DNA from 4 places in the Mesorhizobium sp. CA10 genome. Region 1 is predicted to be linked to each of the others. Evidence: predicted binding sites of a transcription regulator. Region 1 holds the regulator's gene; each other region holds the start of a gene.
What was found. Region 1 encodes LexA, which represses DNA repair genes until DNA is damaged. Its sites were predicted from a motif close to TGTTCNNNNTGTGTTCNG; they were not measured.

Region 2: parE (DNA topoisomerase IV subunit B) is a predicted target of LexA. The motif match lies at 2,107-2,124, and genes of this name have one in related genera.
Region 3: LB535_RS24245 (ImuA family protein) is a predicted target of LexA. The motif match lies at 3,672-3,689, and genes of this name have one in related genera.
Region 4: LB535_RS23265 (YifB family Mg chelatase-like AAA ATPase) is a predicted target of LexA. The motif match lies at 3,492-3,509, and genes of this name have one in related genera.

Annotation. Positions count from the first base shown of each region.
Region 1 covers NZ_JAIUHV010000003.1:611,954-617,247, reverse strand. The annotation lists gene glp (gephyrin-like molybdotransferase Glp) at 1-302, shown strand, start outside; gene LB535_RS09990 (alpha/beta hydrolase) at 351-1,181, opposite strand; gene kynU (kynureninase) at 1,229-2,476, opposite strand; gene lexA (transcriptional repressor LexA) at 2,909-3,643, shown strand; gene LB535_RS09975 (ComEC/Rec2 family competence protein) at 3,680-5,294, opposite strand, start outside.
Region 2 covers NZ_JAIUHV010000003.1:254,070-259,363, reverse strand. The annotation lists gene LB535_RS08235 (type II and III secretion system protein family protein) at 1-990, opposite strand, end outside; gene cpaB (Flp pilus assembly protein CpaB) at 1,020-1,934, opposite strand; gene parE (DNA topoisomerase IV subunit B) at 2,190-4,244, shown strand; gene LB535_RS08220 (FUSC family protein) at 4,287-5,294, shown strand, end outside.
Region 3 covers NZ_JAIUHV010000013.1:102,702-107,995, forward strand. The annotation lists gene LB535_RS24220 (ATP-binding protein) at 1-393, opposite strand, end outside; gene LB535_RS24225 (response regulator transcription factor) at 453-1,151, opposite strand; gene LB535_RS24230 (HpcH/HpaI aldolase/citrate lyase family protein) at 1,725-2,606, shown strand; gene LB535_RS24235 (DUF1737 domain-containing protein) at 2,636-2,842, shown strand; gene LB535_RS24240 (metallopeptidase family protein) at 3,090-3,527, opposite strand; gene LB535_RS24245 (ImuA family protein) at 3,712-4,782, shown strand; gene LB535_RS24250 (DUF6504 family protein) at 4,724-5,294, shown strand, end outside.
Region 4 covers NZ_JAIUHV010000012.1:116,422-121,715, reverse strand. The annotation lists gene LB535_RS23285 (glycosyltransferase) at 1-810, shown strand, start outside; gene LB535_RS23280 (GtrA family protein) at 810-1,184, shown strand; gene gshB (glutathione synthase) at 1,265-2,218, shown strand; gene LB535_RS23270 (glycosyltransferase) at 2,598-3,350, shown strand; gene LB535_RS23265 (YifB family Mg chelatase-like AAA ATPase) at 3,601-5,130, shown strand; gene LB535_RS23260 (TetR/AcrR family transcriptional regulator) at 5,159-5,294, opposite strand, start outside.

The sequences.
Region 1 (5,294 bases):
CAAGCATTGTCTGCTCGCAACTCTTCCTGAAACCGCTGCTTGCCCGGCTCGGTGGCCGCGATCACCATCAGGATATGCGAACGGCCCGGCTTGGCACCGCGATGCGGGCCAACGACCTTAGGCAGGACTATGTGCGCGCCGTCGTGCGCGAGGACGCCGGCACCTTGGTCGCGATACCTTTCGGAATCCAGGACTCCTCGATGCTGCGGATGCTCGCCGACGCCAACGGCCTGATCGTGCGCGAGCCCTTTGCGCCGGCGGCGGAAGCCGGCGCTGAATGCAGCGTGCTCATGCTGCGCTAGGCGTCGACGAAGTCGATCCTGATACGTCGACGAAGTCGATCGTAACCCTTATTCGTCCACCAGCGTACGGGTCAGGGGATGATCCGGGTCGGCGAGGCCATCGACAATGTTGAAATGATGTCGGTCCGGCTCGACCACTGAACGGGTGGAGGCGCCGAGCCCGGTCCAGATGTTGGCGAGCAACGCGCTCTGGCGCAGGAATTCCGCACGCTCGCCGCCGCCGGCCCAGCAGGTGATGCAGGCTCCCTGTCGAGGCCGCAACAATGCCGGGCTTTCGCTCCGCGCTTCCGGCTCGTCGATGTTCAGGGTCTCGTTCAGCGCTGTGAACATCAGCGGCCGAAGGTCGTGCAGGCCTGAAATCGAAACCACTTGGCGTATGCGCCGCGCCAAATCGGATGATAGCGGTGAGGCCGTGGTCACCATCCGGCTGGCGAGATGCCCGCCGGCCGAGTGCCCGGTCAGCATCAACGGACCATCAACCATGGACGCCGTCTTCTCGATCGCTGCAGCGACCTCGCCGACTATGCCGCTGATCCTGGTCTGCGGGCACAGCGTGTAGGAGGGCATGGCGACGGCAAAGCCGCGGCCGATCGCGCCTCCAGCCAGATGCGACCAGGAGCTCTTGTCCGACTCCATCCAATAACCGCCGTGGATGAACACAACGAGCCCCTTTGGCGCCGCAGACGGGAGAAAAAGGTCGAAGCGATTGCGCGGCGCTTCGCCGTAGACAACATCGAGCCGCGCCCTGCCCTCTGACAGCAGCCTTTCGCGGAATGCCCGCGCCGGCCCATCCCACGCCGCCGGCCAGCGGTCGCCGCCCGCGATATTTGCGCCATTTGCGTAGGCGTCGTCCCAGTCGGCAATGCGATGTCCCAGCAACGGTGCCTCCGCGATCAGGTCGTTTGTTCGGCATCGCCGATTCAAAGTCAGGTAACGGTCGCTTTGACGGCAAAGCGCGCGTCTTGCCAGATGCCAGTGCGCAGGATGTCCTGCAGCACCTCGACCGCATTCCAGACATCGCGGTAACCGACATAGAGCGGCGTGAAGCCGAAACGAATGGTGGATGGCGCGCGGAAATCGCCAATCACGCCGCGCTCGATCAAGGCGCGCATCACCTGGTAGCCATTTGGATGGGCGAACGATACCTGGCTGCCGCGTTCTGCGCCTGAGCGCGGGCTCTCCAGCTCAAGACCGAAGCCGCCGCATTTGGCTTCGACAAGCCGGATGAACAGGTCCGTCAGCGCGACGCTTTTTCCCCGCACGGCCCTGATGTCGACATCGTTCCACATATCCAGCGCGCCTTTCAGCGCGCGCATCGACAGCACCGGCTGCGTTCCGCACAGGAACCGCCGGATGCCCGTGCCCGCGGCGTAGCCCTGCTCGAACGCGAAAGGCCGGGCATGGCCCCACCAGCCGCTGAGCGGCTGGCGAATGTCGCGGTGGTGGCGGTTCGCGGCGTAGATGAAGGCTGGCGAGCCCGGCCCGCCATTGAGATACTTGTAGGTGCAGCCAATGGCGAAATCGGCATTAGAGCCGTCGAGATCCACCGGCAGCGCACCCGCCGTGTGGCAGAGGTCCCAGACGATCAGCGCGCCGGCTTCATGAGCCTTGCGGGTGAGCGCCGCCATGTCGCGCAGCCGGCCGGATTTGTAGTTGACGTGGTTGACCAGGATGACCGCGACGCGATCGTCGACCAGTTCCTCAATCGTCGGGGCATCGGCGCCTTCGAGCCGCAGCACCGTGCCGGGCCGCGTCGATGCGACGCCTTCCGCCATGTAGAGGTCGGTCGGAAAGCTGTCGCCCTCGGCAACGATCACCGAACGCTCGGGCCGCATTGTAAGTGCCGCATGCAGGACCTTGTAGATGTTGATCGAAGTCGTGTCGCAAACGACCGTCTGGCCGGGTTTCGCGCCGATCAGCCGTCCTAGCTGGTCACCCAGCTCGATGGGCATATCGAACCAGCCGGCGGTGTTCCAGGCGCGAATGAGATCCCGCGCCCATTCCTGCCTCGCGGCAGTCTCGATCTCGCTGAAGGCGTCGATCGAAGCAGCGCCCAGCGAATTGCCGTCGAGGTATATGACGTCTTCCGGCAAGACGAAGCGATCGCGCATGGCGCGCAGCGGATCCGCGGCATCCATCGCCTCGACTTCGGCGAGATCAGGAATTCCCCTCATTGTGCTGCCCCCTCCGTTTCGATCTGGCCAAGGGGGTTGTCTCACCACCCTCGGCGACAGGGCAAGAACCTTTGGTCCTATGTTAGCTGGTCCATAGACGGCGAAGACTGCGGATCGGAACTTCGCCAAGGTTGGCATTTTGGATTCGTTTCGTTCACGGTGCGGCGCGCTTACGGAACGAGCCGACGTGATCCCATCCGCCGCTTCGTGATCGTGTCGGCTCTTGTTTCAGCTTAACGAAGCTCCAAAATCGAGCGGAATCAATGCCGCTGTCCTACAAGGGCGGCCAAGGCATCACCGGATGCGACATTGTTTCGGCAGCGTTAACAAATTCACTAAACTTTAAACGGTTGCGGAACACAACTGGAACAGATAGTGTTTGTTCTGGGTTTGTTTTTCTGATTCTGGTTTCAGAACCCGTGGGGGCCGCCGATGCTGACGCGCAAACAACATGAACTCCTGATGTTCATCCATGAACGCCTGAAGGAGAGCGGGATTCCTCCATCATTCGATGAGATGAAGGAGGCGCTCGACCTTGCCTCCAAGTCCGGCATCCACCGGCTGATCACGGCGCTGGAAGAACGCGGCTTCATTCGCCGGCTGCCGAACCGGGCGCGCGCGCTGGAAGTGCTGCGCCTGCCCGACTCGATCGCGCCTGGCCTGAATGCCGCGAAGAAGTTTTCGCCGAGCATCATCCAAGGCGGCCAAGGCAATCTCAGTCGCCAGGTCAAGCCAACGACGCCATCGCGCACCCCGACGCCAAGCAATGACGACGAGGCCGCGGCGGCCGTATCCATTCCGGTGATGGGCCGCATCGCCGCCGGCGTGCCGATTGACGCCATCCAGCACCAGACGCATTCGATCTCGGTGCCGCCGGACATGATCATGGGCGGCGAGTATTACGCGTTGGAGGTCAAGGGCGACTCGATGATCGAGGCCGGCATCTTCGATGGCGACACCGTCATCATCCGCAATGCCAACACCGCAAGCCCGGGTGAGATCGTGGTGGCGCTGGTCGACGATGAGGAGGCGACGCTTAAGCGTTTCCGCCGCAAGGGTGCCTCGATCGCGCTCGAGGCCGCCAACCCAGCCTATGAGACCCGGATCTTCGGACCGGACCGGGTCAAGGTTCAAGGCAAGCTCGTGGGACTCATCCGCCGCTACTGAGCAGAACTGGCCGGCCTTCTTCGCCCGAACGACAGTCTATTGGGCCGGTGCGGCGGCTGGTTTTTCCGGCTGCTTATAGGGCGCCAGTCCCCTCGCCTCGCGCGTGTATTTTCGCTGCTCGTGCCAGGGTCGGTATGGTTCTACGACCGCGTGGCGGACGGTTGGCCGCGCGGTTGCCGATTGCGGATCGAAGAAAACGGCGGCGCTGCCGTCGCGCGCCAGCTGCCGCTTGGTGACGACGAGCACACGCGGATCGCGGCATGGGTTATAGGCCGTGGCGTCGTTGATGACGATGAGGTCGGCGAAACCGCAGGCCGGCCGGGCGGCGTCGCGGGTCTCGGCGAGCGCGACGATCGCGCCGGAAGGATGCCGGCCGATGCAGAGATCGCCGCTGCAATAGAAGGGCGAGCCGGGCGGCAGGTCGACGGGATCGGCAATGTCCAGCGTATCTTTGGCGAACCTTTCCGGCGGCACGATCTCCTCGGCTTTCAGCGCCCGTTTCCAGTTGTCGGTGGTGAACTCGTTGGAGCGTTCGCGATTGACGGCAAGCTCGCCGCCGCCGATCGGCATCGCCACCAGATGCGCATCCTCCGAGATAAGCACGTCCGGTGTGCGGACATGCGGAATGGCCAGCAGCGCAGCGAGCGCGAAAGGTACGGCGGCAAGCCTCAGCCAGGTGGTGGCCATCGTCGCGATGACCAGCGCGACCGTCGCCAGCAGCACCGACTGGATTGAGATCAGCCCCACGGCGTCGACCGGTGAGCGCTCGGAAATCCATGCCGAAATGGCGATCATCGCCGTCAGGCCTTTGCCCATGACAAAGAGGAACGGACCGTCGAAGCCGAAGGGCATGGCCAGCGCGCTCAGCACGGCGAACGGGATGACGATCAGTGAGACGATCGGCATGACCGCCAGATTGGCCAGCAGGCTGAGCGGCGACACCCGCTGGAAGTGCCAGATGGCAAACAACAATGTCGCGCTGCCCGCGATGAGCGACGTCACGGCGGCGCCACCCGCTCCAATCGCCAGTTTTCGCGATAGGAACCCGAGAAACGAACGCTTTGCCGGCGGCGCGGTCGTTTTGCCGGCGCGATAGTCGGCGAAGCCGGCATAGGCGCCGACCAGGGCGGCGGTGGCAGCGAAGGACATCTGGAAGCTCGGGCCGACCACTTCGTGCGGCGAGACCAGGATGACGGCGATGGCAGAGATCGCCAGGTTGCGCATGGTCAGCGCTGCGCGGTCGAAAAGCACGGCGACCAGCATCACGCCAAGCATGATGAAGCTTCGCTCGGCCGCCACCACGATGCCGGAGATCACGAGATAGGCGGCGATCGACGCCAGCGCGATGCCAGCGGCATATTTCTTCACCGGCCGGCGCGACGAGAAATCCGGAAACAGCGCGAAGGCGCCGCGTAGCAGGACCATGATCGTGCCGGCGACCAGCGCCATGTGCAGGCCGGAGATCGAAATGATGTGGTAGATGCCGGTCCGTCGCATCGACTCGTTGATGGCTTCCGGAATGCCGGCACGAACGCCGACGATCAGCGCCGCCGCGATCTCGCCCTCGGAACCGCCGATGCTGCTCCTGATGTGGTCGGCAATCCCCTCGCGAGCATTTTCTATGGCCGATGCCACGCGCGCGCCAAACGGC
Region 2 (5,294 bases), 360 kb from region 1:
CGGGTCGATCGAGGACACTTCCGGCGCGATGTCGAGGCTGACCAGCCCGTCCTTCAGCACCGTCGGCGTGAAATCGAGGCCTACGCCGTACTTCTTGTAGGTGACGCTGATCTTGCCATTGTCTTCGGAAACCGGGATCGGGAATTCGCCGCCGGCAAGGAAGCTCGCCGTCTGGCCCGAACGCGCGATTAGGTTCGGCTCCGCCAGCCGTCGCGCCAGGCCGCGTTCCTCCAGCGCCTTGATGGCGATGTCGATGGAAACGCCGTTCGACAGCAAGCTGCCGATGATCTCGCCTGTTCCGGCAGCCGTCAGGTCTCCTCCATCCGGGTTCAGCACGACTTTGCGGTTGCCGATGCCATAGGCGAAATTGGCGGCGTATTTGGCGCCGAGGTCCTGGCCGGCCTGGCGGTTGATCTCGACGAATCGGACATTGAGCTGAACCTGCTGCGAGGACGAGATGTTGACCGAGTTGATGACTTCCTCATTGCCGGAAAAGCGTGACGCAATCTTGCTGGCTTTGTCGGCGGCGACCGCATCGTCGGCTTCGCCCGACAGCACGACGCGCCCGTTCGCCGAGCCGACCTTGATCTTGGCGTCGGGAACGCTGGCGCGGATGGTGCTGGCAAGCTGGTCGGTGTCCAGCGTCACCTCGATGTCGATGGTGCCGACAAGCTGCTTGTTCTGGTCGAACAGGGCAATGCCGGTGGTACCCAGGTTGTTGCCGAGCACATAGAAGGATTTGTCGGTCAGCGGGTTGACGTTGGCGATCTCCGGATCGCCGATGACGATCTGGTAGAAGGCGGCGCTCGTCATGATCGTCTTCGGCTTGCCCTTGGCGACCTTGATCGAGGCGTTCTTGTTCGCCGAGACATAGACGACGTCATTGCCCGCCCTTGCCGGCGCGGCGACGGCAAGCACTGTCGCCGCCAGCGCAATCACGCCGAGAAGACGCCATCCCCCGGTCGTCCGAAATGTATCAAACCCGAACATCCTGCCCCGTCCCCGCCGGTCCCCACCGGCTATTGCTGCAGTTCCTGCGGCGGTTGCCGCGAAGGAACCTTGTATTCCTCGACCTTGTCGCCGCGCGTCACGATCACCGTCTTGAATTTCGGCTCGTCCTGGTCCTTCGTCACCGCATTGACGAGCGAGGCGGCGCTCGCCTGCGCATTTGCGGCAACCGAACCGCCGAAGGACGAGATGGTCGTCAGCCCGCTTTCGCTGGCGCTGGCGTCGGCGGCCGACCGCAGCGACAACGACAGCGTGCCGACGGTGCGGGCAAGCGCCACCTTCTGCGCCCCGTCGTTGGTCACCTCGATGGTCACCGAATTGGCGACTTGCGGCTCGGTCTTGCGTTCATCGGCGCCCTGTCCGACCGAGAGCACCTTGGCATCGGAGACAACGATCTCGGACGTAACGGTCGAGCCGGCAGCCCCTTGAGCATTCTTGGACACTTCCTGGATGTCCCCAGCATCGCGCGTCAGCACGACGTCGACGCGGTCTCCCGGCGTGATGAAGCCGCCGACGCCGGCGATCTCGTCGGTGCGGATGGTGACGGCCCGCATTCCCGCCGACAGCATGTTGGAAAGCGTGGCGCGGCCGTTCGGTCCCGACAGCTTGGTGAGCAGCACCGGTTCGTTGACCTCGATCGGCGACAGCACGACCCGGCTGCCGTCCGCAAGCAGCTTGTCGATTGTCGGGAAAGCGCCCTGCGGCAGCGAATCCTGCGGCCACGGAATCTCGGCGAGTTGCGGCCGTCCAAGCTCCATGCCGTAGCGCAGCGGCGCTTGCGCCACCACGATGGTCTTGAACTCGACCTTGGGCTGCTGCGGCGCCACGACGACCTTGACCTCGGCCTGAGCCTTCGCCTGGCTCTTGACCCAGAAATCCGCCGCAAAGATCGAGATCGCGCCGAAAACGGCGGCGATGCCGATCATGGTTATGGCCCTGCCCCTCACAATGGAACCCCTGACGCCCGTGGTCTTTTGTTGGTTGGGCCTCACGCTAGGCGTTAATGTTAAAGAATCAGGAATCCCGCGACCCGCCAACCGCCCTATTTCGGCCGGCTTGGTTATCGAATGGTTTTGGAATAAGAGACAGTTTGAATCCCTGAACGGAACAGGAACTCGTTCGCCCGCCAAAAGCGTGGCAGTATCCACGAATGATTCGTATTACCGGACGCTAGGCCTCGCATGGACGACAACAACGACCTCTTCGGCAAGATGGAAAAGCCGGCACAGCAAGTGCGCGCGCCCTCGCGGCCCGCCGATCCGCTGGTGCAGGCCGCGAAGCGTTCGACCGCCGCCCGCGACGGCAGCGAGGGCTACAGCGCCGCCGATATCGAGGTGCTGGAAGGGCTCGAGCCGGTGCGGCGCCGTCCGGGCATGTATATCGGCGGCACCGACGACAAGGCCATGCATCACCTGTTCGCCGAGGTCATCGACAATTCGATGGACGAAGCGGTGGCCGGCCACGCCACCTTCATCGACGTCGAGCTTTCTGCCGACGGCTTCCTGACCGTCACCGACAACGGCCGCGGCATCCCGGTCGATCCGCATCCGAAATTCAAGAAGCCAGCGCTCGAAGTCATCATGACCACGCTGCATTCGGGCGGCAAGTTCGACTCCAAGGTTTACGAGACCTCCGGCGGCTTGCACGGCGTCGGCGTCTCGGTCGTCAATGCGCTGTCCGACCACCTCGAGGTCGAGGTCGCGCGGGGTCGTCAGCTCTACCGGCAGCGTTTTTCGCGCGGCGTCCCGGTCAGTGGATTGGAGCATCTCGGCGAGGTCCACAACCGCCGCGGCACGAAGACCCGTTTCCATCCTGACGAGCAGATTTTCGGCAAGGGCGCCGCCTTCGAACCGGCGCGCCTTTACCGCATGACGCGCTCGAAGGCCTATCTGTTCGGCGGCGTCGAGATCCGCTGGACCTGCGATCCGTCGCTGATCAAGGACAAGGATCAGACGCCGGCAAAGGCCGAGTTCCATTTCCCCGGCGGCCTCAAGGACTATCTCAAGGCGACGCTGGGCGACGAATTCCAGGTCACGCGCGAGGTTTTCGCCGGGAAGAGCGACAAGCAGGGCGGCCACGGTTCGCTCGAATGGGCTGTGACCTGGTTCGGCGGCGACGGTTTCCTCAACTCCTATTGCAACACCATTCCGACCCCCGAAGGCGGCACGCATGAGGCCGGCTTCCGCAACGTGCTGACGCGCGGGTTGCGCGCTTACGCCGATCTCATCGGCAACAAGCGCGCTTCGATCATCACCACCGATGACGTGATGATCTCGGCCGCCGGCATGCTGTCGGTGTTCATCCGCGAGCCGGAATTCGTCGGCCAGACCAAGGACAGGCTGGCGACGATCGAGGCAATGCGCATCGTCGAAAACGCCCTTCGCGACCCGTTCGACCACTGGCTGGCAGACAATCCGCAGGAAGCCTCCAAGCTTCTGGACTGGGTCATCGCGCGCGCCGACGAACGCGTGCGGCGCCGCCAGGAAAAGGAAGTCTCCCGCAAAAGCGCGGTGCGCAAGCTGCGCCTTCCGGGCAAGCTTGCCGACTGCACGCAGAACGCCGCCGCCGGCGCCGAGATCTTTATCGTCGAGGGCGACTCGGCCGGCGGCTCGGCCAAGCAGGCGCGCGACCGCGCCAGCCAGGCAGTGCTGCCGCTGCGCGGCAAGATTCTCAATGTCGCCTCCGCCGGCAACGACAAGCTTGCCGCCAACCAGCAGATTTCCGATCTCATCCAGGCGCTCGGCTGCGGCACGCGTTCCAAATATCGCGACGAGGATCTGCGCTACGACCGCGTGATCATCATGACCGACGCCGACGTCGACGGCGCGCACATCGCTTCGTTGCTGATCACCTTCTTCTATCAGGAGATGCCGAACCTGATCCGCGGCGGCCATCTCTACATGGCCGTGCCGCCGCTCTATTCGATCCGGCAAGGCGGCAAGGTCGGCTACGCCCGCGACGACGCGCACAAGGACGAACTGCTGCGCACCGAGTTCACCGGGCGCGGCAAGGTCGAGATCGGCCGCTTCAAGGGCCTGGGCGAGATGATGGCCTCACAGCTCAAGGAGACCACGATGGATCCGAGGAAGCGCACGCTTTTGAGGGTCGACGTGATCGACGCCGAGCAGGCCACCAAGGATGCCGTCGATGCGCTGATGGGCACCAAACCTGAGGCGCGTTTCCGCTTCATCCAGGAGCGCGCCGAATTCGCCGAGACGGACGTGCTGGATATCTGAACGCCGTCCGGTCCATAACAGGCTCCGGCACGGAGACCCGGTGTGACCTGGACGCGGTTTAAAGAGCTTGTCGAGACACCCTTAAGCGGTCTGACGCAGCCGACCCGTTCGGACTGGATTTTTGCCCTGCGCACGGTTTCGGCTGGACTGGTCGCGCTGCTTGCCGCCTATGCGCTGAAGCTCGATCACCCGCAATGGGCGATGATGACGGTGTTCATCGTCGCGCAGCCGGTCGCCGGCATGGTGCTGGCAAAGGGCTTCTACCGGCTGCTCGGCACGCTGGCCGGCGGTCTCGCCGCAGTCGGCATCACTTCACTGTTCGGCGCCGACCCGTGGCTGCTTGTCACCGTGCTGGCGCTCTGGATCGGCGTCTGCACGCTGGTCTCGTCGCTGTTGCGCAATCCGGAAGCCTATGGCGCCGCGCTTGCCGGCTACACGGCGATGATCATCAGCCTGCCGGCCCTCGGACAACCGCATATTCTCGTCGACCTCGCCGTCGCGCGTTGCGCCGAGATCGTGCTCGGCATCGTCTGCGCCGGCGTGACCAGCCGGTTGATCCTGCCAAAGCTCGCAGCCGACGCTATCATTTCCAGGTTGAAGCGCAGCATCCACGACCTCGCCGAATATGCCGGCGGCGCCTTTTCCGGCGGCGACCCGGCGAGCCTCGCCGCGCTCCAGCGCAAGCTGATCGCCGATGCCCAGACGCTCGCTGAGATGCGCACCTATGCGCGGCTGGAGGCGCCGAGCTTCGCCACTCGCGCCCACCCGGTGCGGCGCACGATCGGCCAGCTTCTGTGGGCGCTTTCGGCGGCGCGCGCGTTGCACAGCCACCGCAGGCCGAAGAACGCGGCGCTCATTCCCGTGCGCAGCGAATTGAAAGCCTTCGTCGGCGAACTGGCGGCGACGCCCGGCGCGCTCGACGATACCGGGCCCTGGGTGGCGCGGCTCGACGCGATCGCGAGCAAGGCCAGGGAGATGCCCGAACTGCCCAACGATACCGGCTCCAAGGATAACGGCGAAGACAAGGTCGGCACCATCACCCGACTGACC
Region 3 (5,294 bases), on a different contig from region 1:
GCCGGCGATCACCACGCCGCGCGGATCGAGCAGCCGGAAGCCGGCAAGCGTCGTTTTCTGCGTCTCGTCGAGGATGCCGTCGAGCCGCGCGCCTATTGCCGCGAAGGCCGGATCGGCGGTGGCGGGAAGCGCCGCCGGGCGCGTCGGCATGACATCGTCCGAGGCAAGGTCGAGGCGCGGCTCGATCGGATCATAGGGATAGTTGTTGTCCCTTGCCGGATCGGCCGAGATCGGCGACCCGAGTTTTTCCTGGGGAATGCCGGCAGCGCGCACCTCCTGGGCATAGACGGCGGCGGCGACCGCGCCTTGCGCGATGAGCTCGCCTTCGGTCTGGCGGATGAGCTGGTTCTCGTAGAGCCGGAAGAAGAACAGTCCGACCAGCGGCAGCGCCATCACCAGGATGAGGATGACGACGACGACGGTGGCAAGCCTGGGCCGCCACTTCTCCTTGCTCAACCACCGCATCGGCCGAGCCGGAAGCCAACGCCATGCACCGTGGCGATCGCATCGAGACAGCCGACCGCCGCCAGCTTGGCCCGCACATTGCGGATATGGCTGTCGACCGTGCGCTCCGAGACATGGATGTTGGAGGCATAGGCATTGGCCATCACCGCGTCGCGGCCAAGCACATGCTGCGGGCGGGCGAGGAAGCCCTTCAGGATCGCGAACTCGATCGCCGTCAAGATGAGCGGCTTGCCGTCGAAGCTGGCTTCATGGCTTGCCGGGACGAGCATGAGCTTGCCATGCGCGAATTGACGCTCGTCGGCTTCTTCTTCGACCGGCGCCGGACGCGCGCGCCGCAGGATGACGTTGACACGGGCGACCAGCTCGCGCGGGCTGAACGGTTTCGTCACATAATCATCGCCGCCCATCTCCAGCCCGAGCACCCGGTCGATCTCCTCGTCGCGCGCGGACAAAAACAGCACCGGCACGTCGTACTTTTGCCGCAACCTGCGGCAGACCTCCAGCCCGTCCATCTCCGGCATGCCGATATCGAGCACGATGAGATCGGGCGCGCGGCGCTCGACCGCTTGCAGCGCCGCTGCGCCGTCGGCGACGGCGGCCGTCTTCATGCCGGCCTTTTCCAGCGCGAAGCAGATGATCTCGCGGATATGCGGGTCGTCGTCAGCGACGAGAATGTTGTGCGGCATGAAATCAGCGGCCCGGCGCGTAAGGTTGGATGACGGCAGGATTAGAGCAATTCCAGGGAAAAGTGCGAAATTGTTTTCGGTCGGGAGTGGAGCGGCCTCGGGGCGAAAAGCAGGATACCCGCCCCATGGCATGGTCTTTGCGGCTCGACGAGCCACCAGCCGTCATTGCGGAGCCGGCGCGGCAGCGACCAGCGGGATGTGTGACGTGTTCGCATGACGCCGGTTTCGCCGGCCGGTGCGGTAAGTGCGCGGCGGAATCCTGGAGCTTTTCAGCAGGGATTTGCAGATTTAGTGCAGGCAGGTCGCCTTTTCGGCGGGATAGTCGCGTAGGGCGCTCCCCCTCTCCGTCTCGGCTTCGCCGAGCCACCTCTCCCCCGCCTCTGGCGGGGGCGAGGAACCCAGGCCTGCGAAGGTCGCGCGCCCTCGGCGATTAGCGTTTCCTCGCCCCCATAAAGTGGGGGAGAGGTGGCTCGGCGCGCAGCGTCGAGACGGAGCGGGGGCTGGCGCCGCCATATGCGATTGTCCTGTCCCCTCCGCCTTGCCTCATCCGCCATCACCCGGCATAGATCGGCGATGGCTCAAGAACCCTACCGCCCGCGCCGCTCTGTGCTTTACATTCCCGCCTCCAACGACAAGGCGTTTGCCAAGCTTGGCTCCCTGGCCTGCGACGCCGTCATCATCGATCTCGAGGATGCCGTCCTGCCCGCCGGCAAAAAAGTGGCGCGCGACAAGATTGCCGGCATCCTGGCTGCGCGCCCCGAACGGCGCTGCGAGATGGTAGTGCGCATCAATCCTTTGGCCAGCGAATGGGGCACCCACGACCTCCTGGCAGTGGCCAAGGCCGAACCCGAAGGCATTCTTCTGCCCAAGATCGCCACGCCGCGCGACATCCTCGAGGCCGGCGACCTGCTCGACGACAATTTCGCGCCGGACAGCGTGAAACTATGGGCGATGGTCGAGACGCCCAAGGCGCTGCTCAACATCGGCGCCATCGCCGAACTCGGCCGCGATCCGGCTTCGAGGCTGGCTTGTTTCGTGACCGGAACGAATGACCTGGTGAAGGCGACCGGCATTCTGGCGACGCCCGACCGGCGCTATCTGATGCCGTGGCTGATGCAGCTGGTGCTTGCGGCGCGGGCCGGCGGTCTCGATGTCATCGACGGCGTCGCCAATGATTTTCGCGATCTCGACGCTTTTGCCCGCGAATGCGCCGACGGTGCGGCCATGGGTTTCGACGGCAAGTCGCTGATCCATCCCGCCCAGATCGAGCCGGCGAACCGCGCCTTTTCACCGTCGCCCGAGAGGCTGGCTGCGGCCCGTGCGATCAAGGATGCGTTCGCGCGGCCCGAGAATGCCGGCAAGGGCGTGATTGCGATGGACGGGCGCATGGTCGAACGGCTGCATCTGGCGGAAGCCGAGAAACTTCTGGCGAAGGCCGCGATCATCGGCGCATGATGCGCCGGTCTTCAAGATAGGCTCGATAAATGAAACTCTACCGCTTTCTGTCCGGTCCGGACGATTCAACTTTCTGCCACAAGGTGACGGCAGCCCTGAACAAGGGCTGGCACCTGTTCGGCTCGCCGACCTATGCCTTTGACCAGCAGACGAAGTCGATGCGCTGCGGCCAGGCCGTAGTGAAGGATGTCGAAGGCCAGGACTACACAGCCGACACCAAGCTCAGCGACTGGTAGGAGGGCAGCAGGCTCTCTCATTCGTCATCCTAGGGCGTAGCGACGCGAAGCGGAGCGCAGACCCTAGGATCCATTCCGTTCCCTCTGCCGAAGGGCGCGGCGGGCCAGAATATAGGGAAATTGCGGTGTCGGGCGGCAGGCGTTCCGTTCTGCACCGCGGGCTTGGTGCTGATGGAATGGCATGGATCCTAGGGTCTACGCGCGTCGCTTCGCTCCTTGCTTCGCCCTAGGATGACGAAGTGCGTGCTCACCCAGCCGCCGCCTGCTCCGCCGCCTCCTCGATCCGCTCCATATCGTCGTCCGACAGGCCAAAATGGTGGCCGATCTCATGGATCAGCACATGGGTGACGATGTCGCCCATCGTCTCTTCATTCTCGGCCCAGTAGTCGAGGATGGCGCGGCGATAGAGCGTGATGCGGTTTGGACCTTCGCCGGTCTGCGGGTTCCAGCGCTCGGCGATGCCGCGCCCCTCGAACAGGCCGAGCAGGTCGAAGGGCGTCTCCAGCGACAGATCGTCCATGATCTCGTCGGTCGGGAACTCGGCGATCTGGATGATGATCTCGCCGGTGAGCTTGCGGAACTCGTCCGGCAGATGGGCATAGGCCTCCAGCGCCAGAAGCTCCATCTCGTCCATCGACGGCGAGAGCTGGTCGTGCCAGGTGCGGGTCTTGTAGATGCGGGCCATGAAATGTCCTTTAATCCCGGCATATAGGCTTTCACGCCGATTGAGGCAAATGGACCGGCTGGGGTGTTCGCTTTCAAGGTAAAAGACGAAGGAATAAATTCCTTGCGAGTCTGCTTGACTCTTCCGGGCGCCTCTGGAATCTATAGGAACATAACAGGAACAATTGCTGCTGGAAGTGAACGTCATGGCGATGAGCGCCGTGGCGCGGGACACTATTTTTGCCCTGCGCCGCCAGATCGCGAAGATCGAGGGAACGCTGCCCGAGCGCCTGCAGGCGCCCTCGGGGTGCGCGCCCGAAGCAATTCCAGGAAAAGTGCGAAGCAGTTTTCCCTCCGGAATGGCGCAAAACCAAACATCCAACGATGCCGCCGGGCCGGACATGACGATTGTCCGGCGCGGCCTTGCCGTGGCTTCGGCGGATGCCTTCCTGCACACCGGCATCGATAGGCTCGATGCAGCGCTTGGCGGCGGCCTACCCAAGGCGGCGCTCAGCGAAATCCATGGCCTGGAGACCCGCGATGCCGGCGCCGTTGCCGGCTTTGCGCTGTCGCTCGTAAGCCTGGTCCTCAGGGAGAAGCAGGGTCTGCCGATCCTCTGGGTCGGCACGGCGGAAATCTTCCACGAGGCCGGCATGCCCTATGCCAGGGGCCTTCATGCCCTGTTCGGCATCGAGCCTGGGCAATTGCTGTTTTCCGAGGCGCCGAAGCTGCTCGACGCGCTGTGGATTGCCGAGGAGGCCGCCCGCATGACGGCCTTTGCCGCGGTCATCCTCGAGATCCGCGGCAGTCCGCGGCTTCTCGACCTCACCGCCACGCGCCGGCTGCATGCGCGGGCCCGGAGCGCCGGCCGGCCGCTGCTGTTGCTGCGCCAGGCCGGCGAGGCCGATCCCACCGCCGCTCCGGTGCGCCTCATCGTTTCGGCGGCGCCCGCGGCAAGCCGCGAGACCCTCGCCGGGCCGCTCGCCGGCTCGATCGGCCGCCCCGCCTTCAAAGTCGATATCGGCAAGAGCCGCACGGCCCTGCCTGGACAGTTCACACTGGAGTGGAACCCCGATGAGCACGCTTTTGCAGAAAGAACAGAGAATTCTGTCGCTGTGGTTCCCGCATCTGGCCGCGGAGCGGATCCTGCGCCAGCGTCTGGGGCGGTCCTGGCGTTCCCGGCCCTCGCATCGCCTGCCGTCGCTTCAGCCGCCGCTGGTGATCAGCCATCGCGACAACAACACCCAGCGCATCGCAGCCCTCGACGAGCGGGCTGAGGCGCTCAGATTGAAGCGCGGCATGGGCATCGCCGATGCGCGCGCCATGCATCCCTCGATCGATGTGGTCGAGGCAGATCCGGAAGCCGACCGCCGCCTGCTCGAAGGCCTTGCCGACTGGTGCGACCGCTACACGCCACTGGTGGCGATCGACGGCGAGGACGGGCTGTTCCTCGACGTTACCGGCTGCACGCATCTGTTCGGCGGCGAGCGCGCCATGCAGGACGAGATCCTCGCCCGCTTCTTCCAGCAGGGCTTCGATGTCCGCGCCGGGTTGGCCTCGACGCCGGGCGCCGCCTGGGCGGCGGCGCGCTTCCATGGCGATCGCATCGTAGCCGGCGGCGAGGAGGAGGCGCTGCTTTCGCCGCTGCCCTTGTCGGCGCTGCGCATCGCGCCGGAGACCCGCGCCAGCCTGGAAAGTGTGGGCCTGCGCACCGCCGGCGCGGTGATGGCAGCACCCCGCGCGCCGCTCGCCCGCCGTTTCGGCGCCACCTTGCTTCTGCGCCTCGACC
Region 4 (5,294 bases), on a different contig from region 1:
CCGCGCCAGGGCAAGGGCAATGTGGTGCGGCGCATGTTCGCCGACATCGACGCGGATATCTATGTGATGGCCGACGGCGACGGCACCTATGCGCCGGAGGATGCGCCGCAGCTGATCAACGTCCTGCAGACCGAACGCTCCGACATGGTGGTAGGCACCAGGCGCGGCGTGAGCGACGATGCCGGCCGCAACGGCCACGCTTTCGGCAACCGCCTCTTCAACCGCCTCTACAAGGGCCTGTTCGGGACCGACTTCACCGATATCTTCTCCGGCTACCGGGTCTTTTCGCGCCGCTTCGTCAAAAGCTTTCCGGCCGTTTCCGGCGGCTTCGAGATCGAGACCGAGATGTCGGTGCATGCCTCGCAGCTCAAGCTGCCGGTGAGCGAGATGGCGCTCGATTACGGCCGCCGCCCGGAAGGCTCGTCGTCGAAGCTGTCGACCTTCCGCGACGGCGCCAGGATACTGTGGATGTTCGCCATGCTGGTGAAGGAGACGCAGCCGCTGCGCTTCTTCGGCACGTTCGCGCTGTTCTTCCTGGCGGCCAGCATCGGCCTGATGATCCCGGTGCTGGTCGAGTTCGCGCAGACGGGGCTGGTGCCGCGCATGCCGACCTGGGTGCTGTCGATCGGCATGCTGCTTCTGGCCATGCTGTCGATGATGACCGGGCTGATCCTCGATTCCGTCTCGCGCGGCCGGGCCGAGCAGAAGCGCATCTTCTATCTGTCGATTTCCTCCGGCCGCGCCGAGCGTGGGACATCCGGGCAGGCCTCGCCCAAGGGCGAACCGGGCAAGGCCTCGCGGGCGGCATAGTGGATCGCCTCGTCCGCTTCGCCCTTGCCGGCGGCATCGGCTTCGTCGCCGACGCCGCGGCGCTCTGGCTGCTGCTTGCCGCCACGCCGCTCGGCCCGATGGCGGCGCGCGTGCTGTCGATAGGCTTCGCGCTCTGCGTCACCTGGCAGATCAACCGCCATCTGACCTTCGCGCCGTCGAGCCGGGGCATCGCGCAGGAAGGCGTGCGTTATGGCAGCGTCGGCATCGCCACCAGCATCGTCAATTACCTGGTCTACTGCGCTCTGCTCTTCGCGCTGCCCGCCCTGCCGCCGCTGGCGGCGCTGGCCTTTGCCTCGATTGTCGCGATGGCGCTGTCCTTCCTCGGCTACTCCAGGCTGGTCTTCGACCGCTGAGCCTCTGCACCAAGCGAGCACGATTGGCAGGCGCCGCCGATTTCCTTATATCGGGCGTCTGAGTTCCCCGGAGACCGCAAATGCCGCTGAAGATCGCCGTCCAGATGGACCATGTCTCCACCGTGTCGATCGCCGGCGACACGACCTTCGCGCTGTCGCTGGAGGCGCAGCGGCGCGGCCACAAGCTTTTCCACTACACGCCCGACCGGCTGTCGATGGTGGGCGGCAAGGTGTTCGCGCGCATCGAGGAGATGCAGGTGCGCGACGAGAAGGGCAACCACTACGCGCTGGGCGAGAAGGTGCGCACCGACCTCTCCGAGATGGACGTCGTGCTGCTCAGGCAAGACCCGCCCTTCGACATGAATTACATCACCACCACGCACATATTGGAGCGCATCCATCCGAAGACGCTGGTGGTCAACGACCCAGCCTGGGTGCGCAACAGCCCGGAGAAGATCTTCGTCACCGAGTTCCCGGACCTGATGCCGGAAACGCTGATCACCAAGGACCCCCAGGAAGTGGCGGCCTTCCGCAAGGAGTTCGGCGACATCATCGTCAAGCCGCTCTACGGCAATGGCGGCGCCGGCATCTTTCATCTGCACGAGGCCGACCGCAATCTCGCCTCGCTGCTCGAAATGTTCGGCCAACTGTTCCGCGAGCCCTATATCGTGCAGCGTTATCTCAAGGACGTGCGCAAGGGCGACAAGCGCATCATCCTAATCGACGGCGAGCCGGTGGGCGCTATCAACCGCGTGCCGGCCGAGCACGATTCGCGCTCCAACATGCATGTCGGCGGCCGCGCCGAGAAGACCGAGCTGACGGAGCGCGAGCGCGAGATCTGCGCCCGCATCGGACCGGCGCTCAGGGAGCGCGGCTTCATCCTGGTCGGCATCGACGTGATCGGCGACTACATGACCGAGATCAACGTGACCTCGCCGACCGGCGTGCGCGAAGTGCAGCGCTTTGGCGGGGCGGATATCGCCAGCCTGTTCTGGGATTGCGTTGAGGGGAAGCGGCTGAAGTCGGCCGCGTAATTGCCGCATGTTGACTCTGCAGCACGGATATCGGCCTCCTACCGTATCCGAGATTGTCGGAGCAATGTTGCGTCATCGCCGCTATCTCCGGAAAGGGTGGTACTCTTCCGCGAAGTCGCAACCTGCTCTTCAGGCAAGTTTGCTGTCGGACGATCCGTTCATATCCTATTCGGGAATGTCCGGTACGCCCCTTGGATTGGCAAGTCACATGCCTCTCCTTCCACGCAGTCACCGTGCCTGGTTTCTCATCTCGCCAACCTGGTCCATCGAAAACAATTCCAGCGTCAAAATGATCCGGACCTATGCCGTTCTGCATAGACTTGGGAACCCCCGTCACTCGCTAATCTTCCTACCCAACACACAAGCCGAGGCTGATCTCTTGAATCAGTCCGGTGAGGCCGCCGTCCTGCACAACAAGACTTCAACAACCTCCGAATACATATTCAGGCCGCTCGAGGACATCCCTGTAGAATTTGATGCAATATACAATGCGCAACTGGCTTCGTGGAAACGCCACGACTTGTCGCTTGGCATCGAGCGTTGTGCATTTGTCTTTTATCGTGATTCAGTGGGGTCATCCACGACGGAGTCGGAAAGGGCGCGGATAAATCGGCACAGGGAGCTCGCGCCGGGTCACGTGTTTATCAATGAGTTTGACAGCACCGGCAAACCTGTTCGATTGGCGCCGGCTCATGTGAACATGCATCTAAATCGTGCAGCCGTGGGAATTTGTCTCTCTGCAATAGAGGGACCAATGTTCGCCAGCACAGAGTATCTTCTCGCGGGGCTACCCGTTGTCACGACCCCGAGCCATGGTGGTCGAGACCTTTATCTCGATGACGAATATTCGCTTACAGTTCCATCCGACCCTCGATCCATCGCGGAGGCTGTCTTAGCGCTGAAGGAGCGACGAATCCCCCGGGCTTATATTCGTTCGCAAACTTTGAAACGAGTTGAGCGAGACCGCCGGCGGTTCATAGACCTTATAAATGAGATTTTTCTGCAAAGCGGCTCTTTGCGCCGGCTCGCCATGCCTTGGCCTTTCCGATATCCTGTCATGGAGTGGCTTCCACCCCACATCGCAATCGATCGATCGCTTTCAGGCACGGTCGATGCCTTCATCACCGCCTAGACGGCAACAGCCCGATTGCCGGAGGGACTGCTCGCCTTGTTCAACAGGTCGAGAGCACGCGGCGATAGCGGCTGCTCGGGCGCGCCTCGGCCTTTTAGTCCAGAAGAAGCTTGGCCGAAATCCATCATCTTCACGGATAGATGTTCCTGTAATGTTCTTGCTTGTTTCGAAAATCTATGGTTGTCTGCATTGTAGGCGCTCACGGCCCGATGGTGGATACGGGCGCGTTGAGGCCGGGGGTTTTGGATAAATGGTGGCGCGGGTTCGCACGGTGGCTTTCCAGGGCATCGAGGCTTTGCCGGTCGATGTCCAGGTGATGGTCGGGCCGGGTAAGGTCGGCATGCAGATCGTCGGCCTGCCGGACAAGGCGGTGGCCGAAAGCCGCGAGCGCGTGCAGGCGGCGCTGCATGCCTCGGGCCTGTCGATGCCGTCGAAGAAGGTGACGGTGAACCTCGCGCCGGCCGATCTTCCCAAGGAAGGCAGCCATTACGACCTGCCGATCGCGCTCGGCCTGATGGCGGCGCTGGGCGCCATCCCGGGCGATATGCTGGCCGGCTATGTGGTGCTTGGCGAATTGTCGCTCGACGGCACGATCACGGGCGTTGCCGGCGCGCTGCCGGCGGCGATCGGCGCCAATGCCGAAGGCAAGGGCCTGATCTGTCCCTTCGCCTGCGGCCCGGAGGCGGCCTGGGCAGGCAAGGATTTCGACATCCTTGCGCCGCGCAGCCTGATTGCCGTTGCCAACCATTTTCGCGGCACGCAGGTGCTGTCGCGGCCCGAGGCCGGCATCCAGCTTGCGGCCCGCGACCTGCCGGATCTCGCCGACATCAAGGGCCAGGAGAGCGCCAAGCGAGCGGTCGAAGTGGCTGCCGCCGGCGGCCACAACCTTCTCATGGTCGGGCCGCCGGGCTCGGGCAAGTCGATGCTGGCGCAGCGCCTGCCCTCGATCCTGCCGCCGCTGGCGCCGAAGGAGCTGCTCGAAGTGTCGATGATCGCTTCCGTCGCCGGCGAGCTCGGCGAAGGCAAGCTGACCGATCGGCGGCCGTTCCGCGCCCCGCATCATTCGGCCTCGATGGCGGCGATGGTGGGCGGCGGGCTGCGCGCACGTCCGGGCGAGGTCTCGCTCGCCCATCACGGCGTGTTGTTCCTCGACGAGTTGCCGGAATTCACGCCGCAGACCTTGGATGCGCTGCGCCAGCCGCTGGAAACCGGCGACTGCATGATCGCGCGCGCCAACCACCGCGTCACCTATCCGGCGCGCATCCAGCTGGTGGCGGCGATGAATCCGTGCCGCTGCGGCATGTCGGGCGAGCCCGGCTATCGCTGCCTGCGCGGCGACCGCTGCCGCACCGAGTACCAGGCGCGCATTTCCGGCCCCCTGCTCGACCGCATCGACCTCAGGATCGAGGTGCCGGCGGTCTCGGCAAGCGACCTCATCCGGCCGGACAAGGCCGAGACGAGTGCTTCGGTGGCGCAGCGCGTCGCGCGTGCGCGCGCCATGCAGCGCGAAAGGCTGGAAAGACTGGGCGCGGGCGCCACCACCAACGCGCACTGCCCGCCCTCGATCATCGAGGAGATCGCCAAGCCCGATAGCGCCGGGCTGACGCTGCTCAAGGACGCCAGCGAAAAGCTCGGCTTCTCGGCGCGGGCCTATCACCGCGTGCTGAAGGTGGCGCGCACGCTGGCCGACCTCGACGCCAGCGAAACCGTCGGCCGCATCCATCTCGCCGAGGCGATCTCCTATCGCATGAGCGCGGAGCGCATGGCGCAGGCGGCGTGAAGCGGGCGTATCGGGCTTTCATCCCTCTTCAATCTTGCGCCGGGATCAGCTTCTGCAGCGTCGGTGCCAGAATCATGGCGAAGCTCGATCCATCGCCATAGGCCCGCGCGGAAATCATCGCCCCGTGCACGGTCGCCATGAAGGTCTCGGCTTCGACGCTTGGC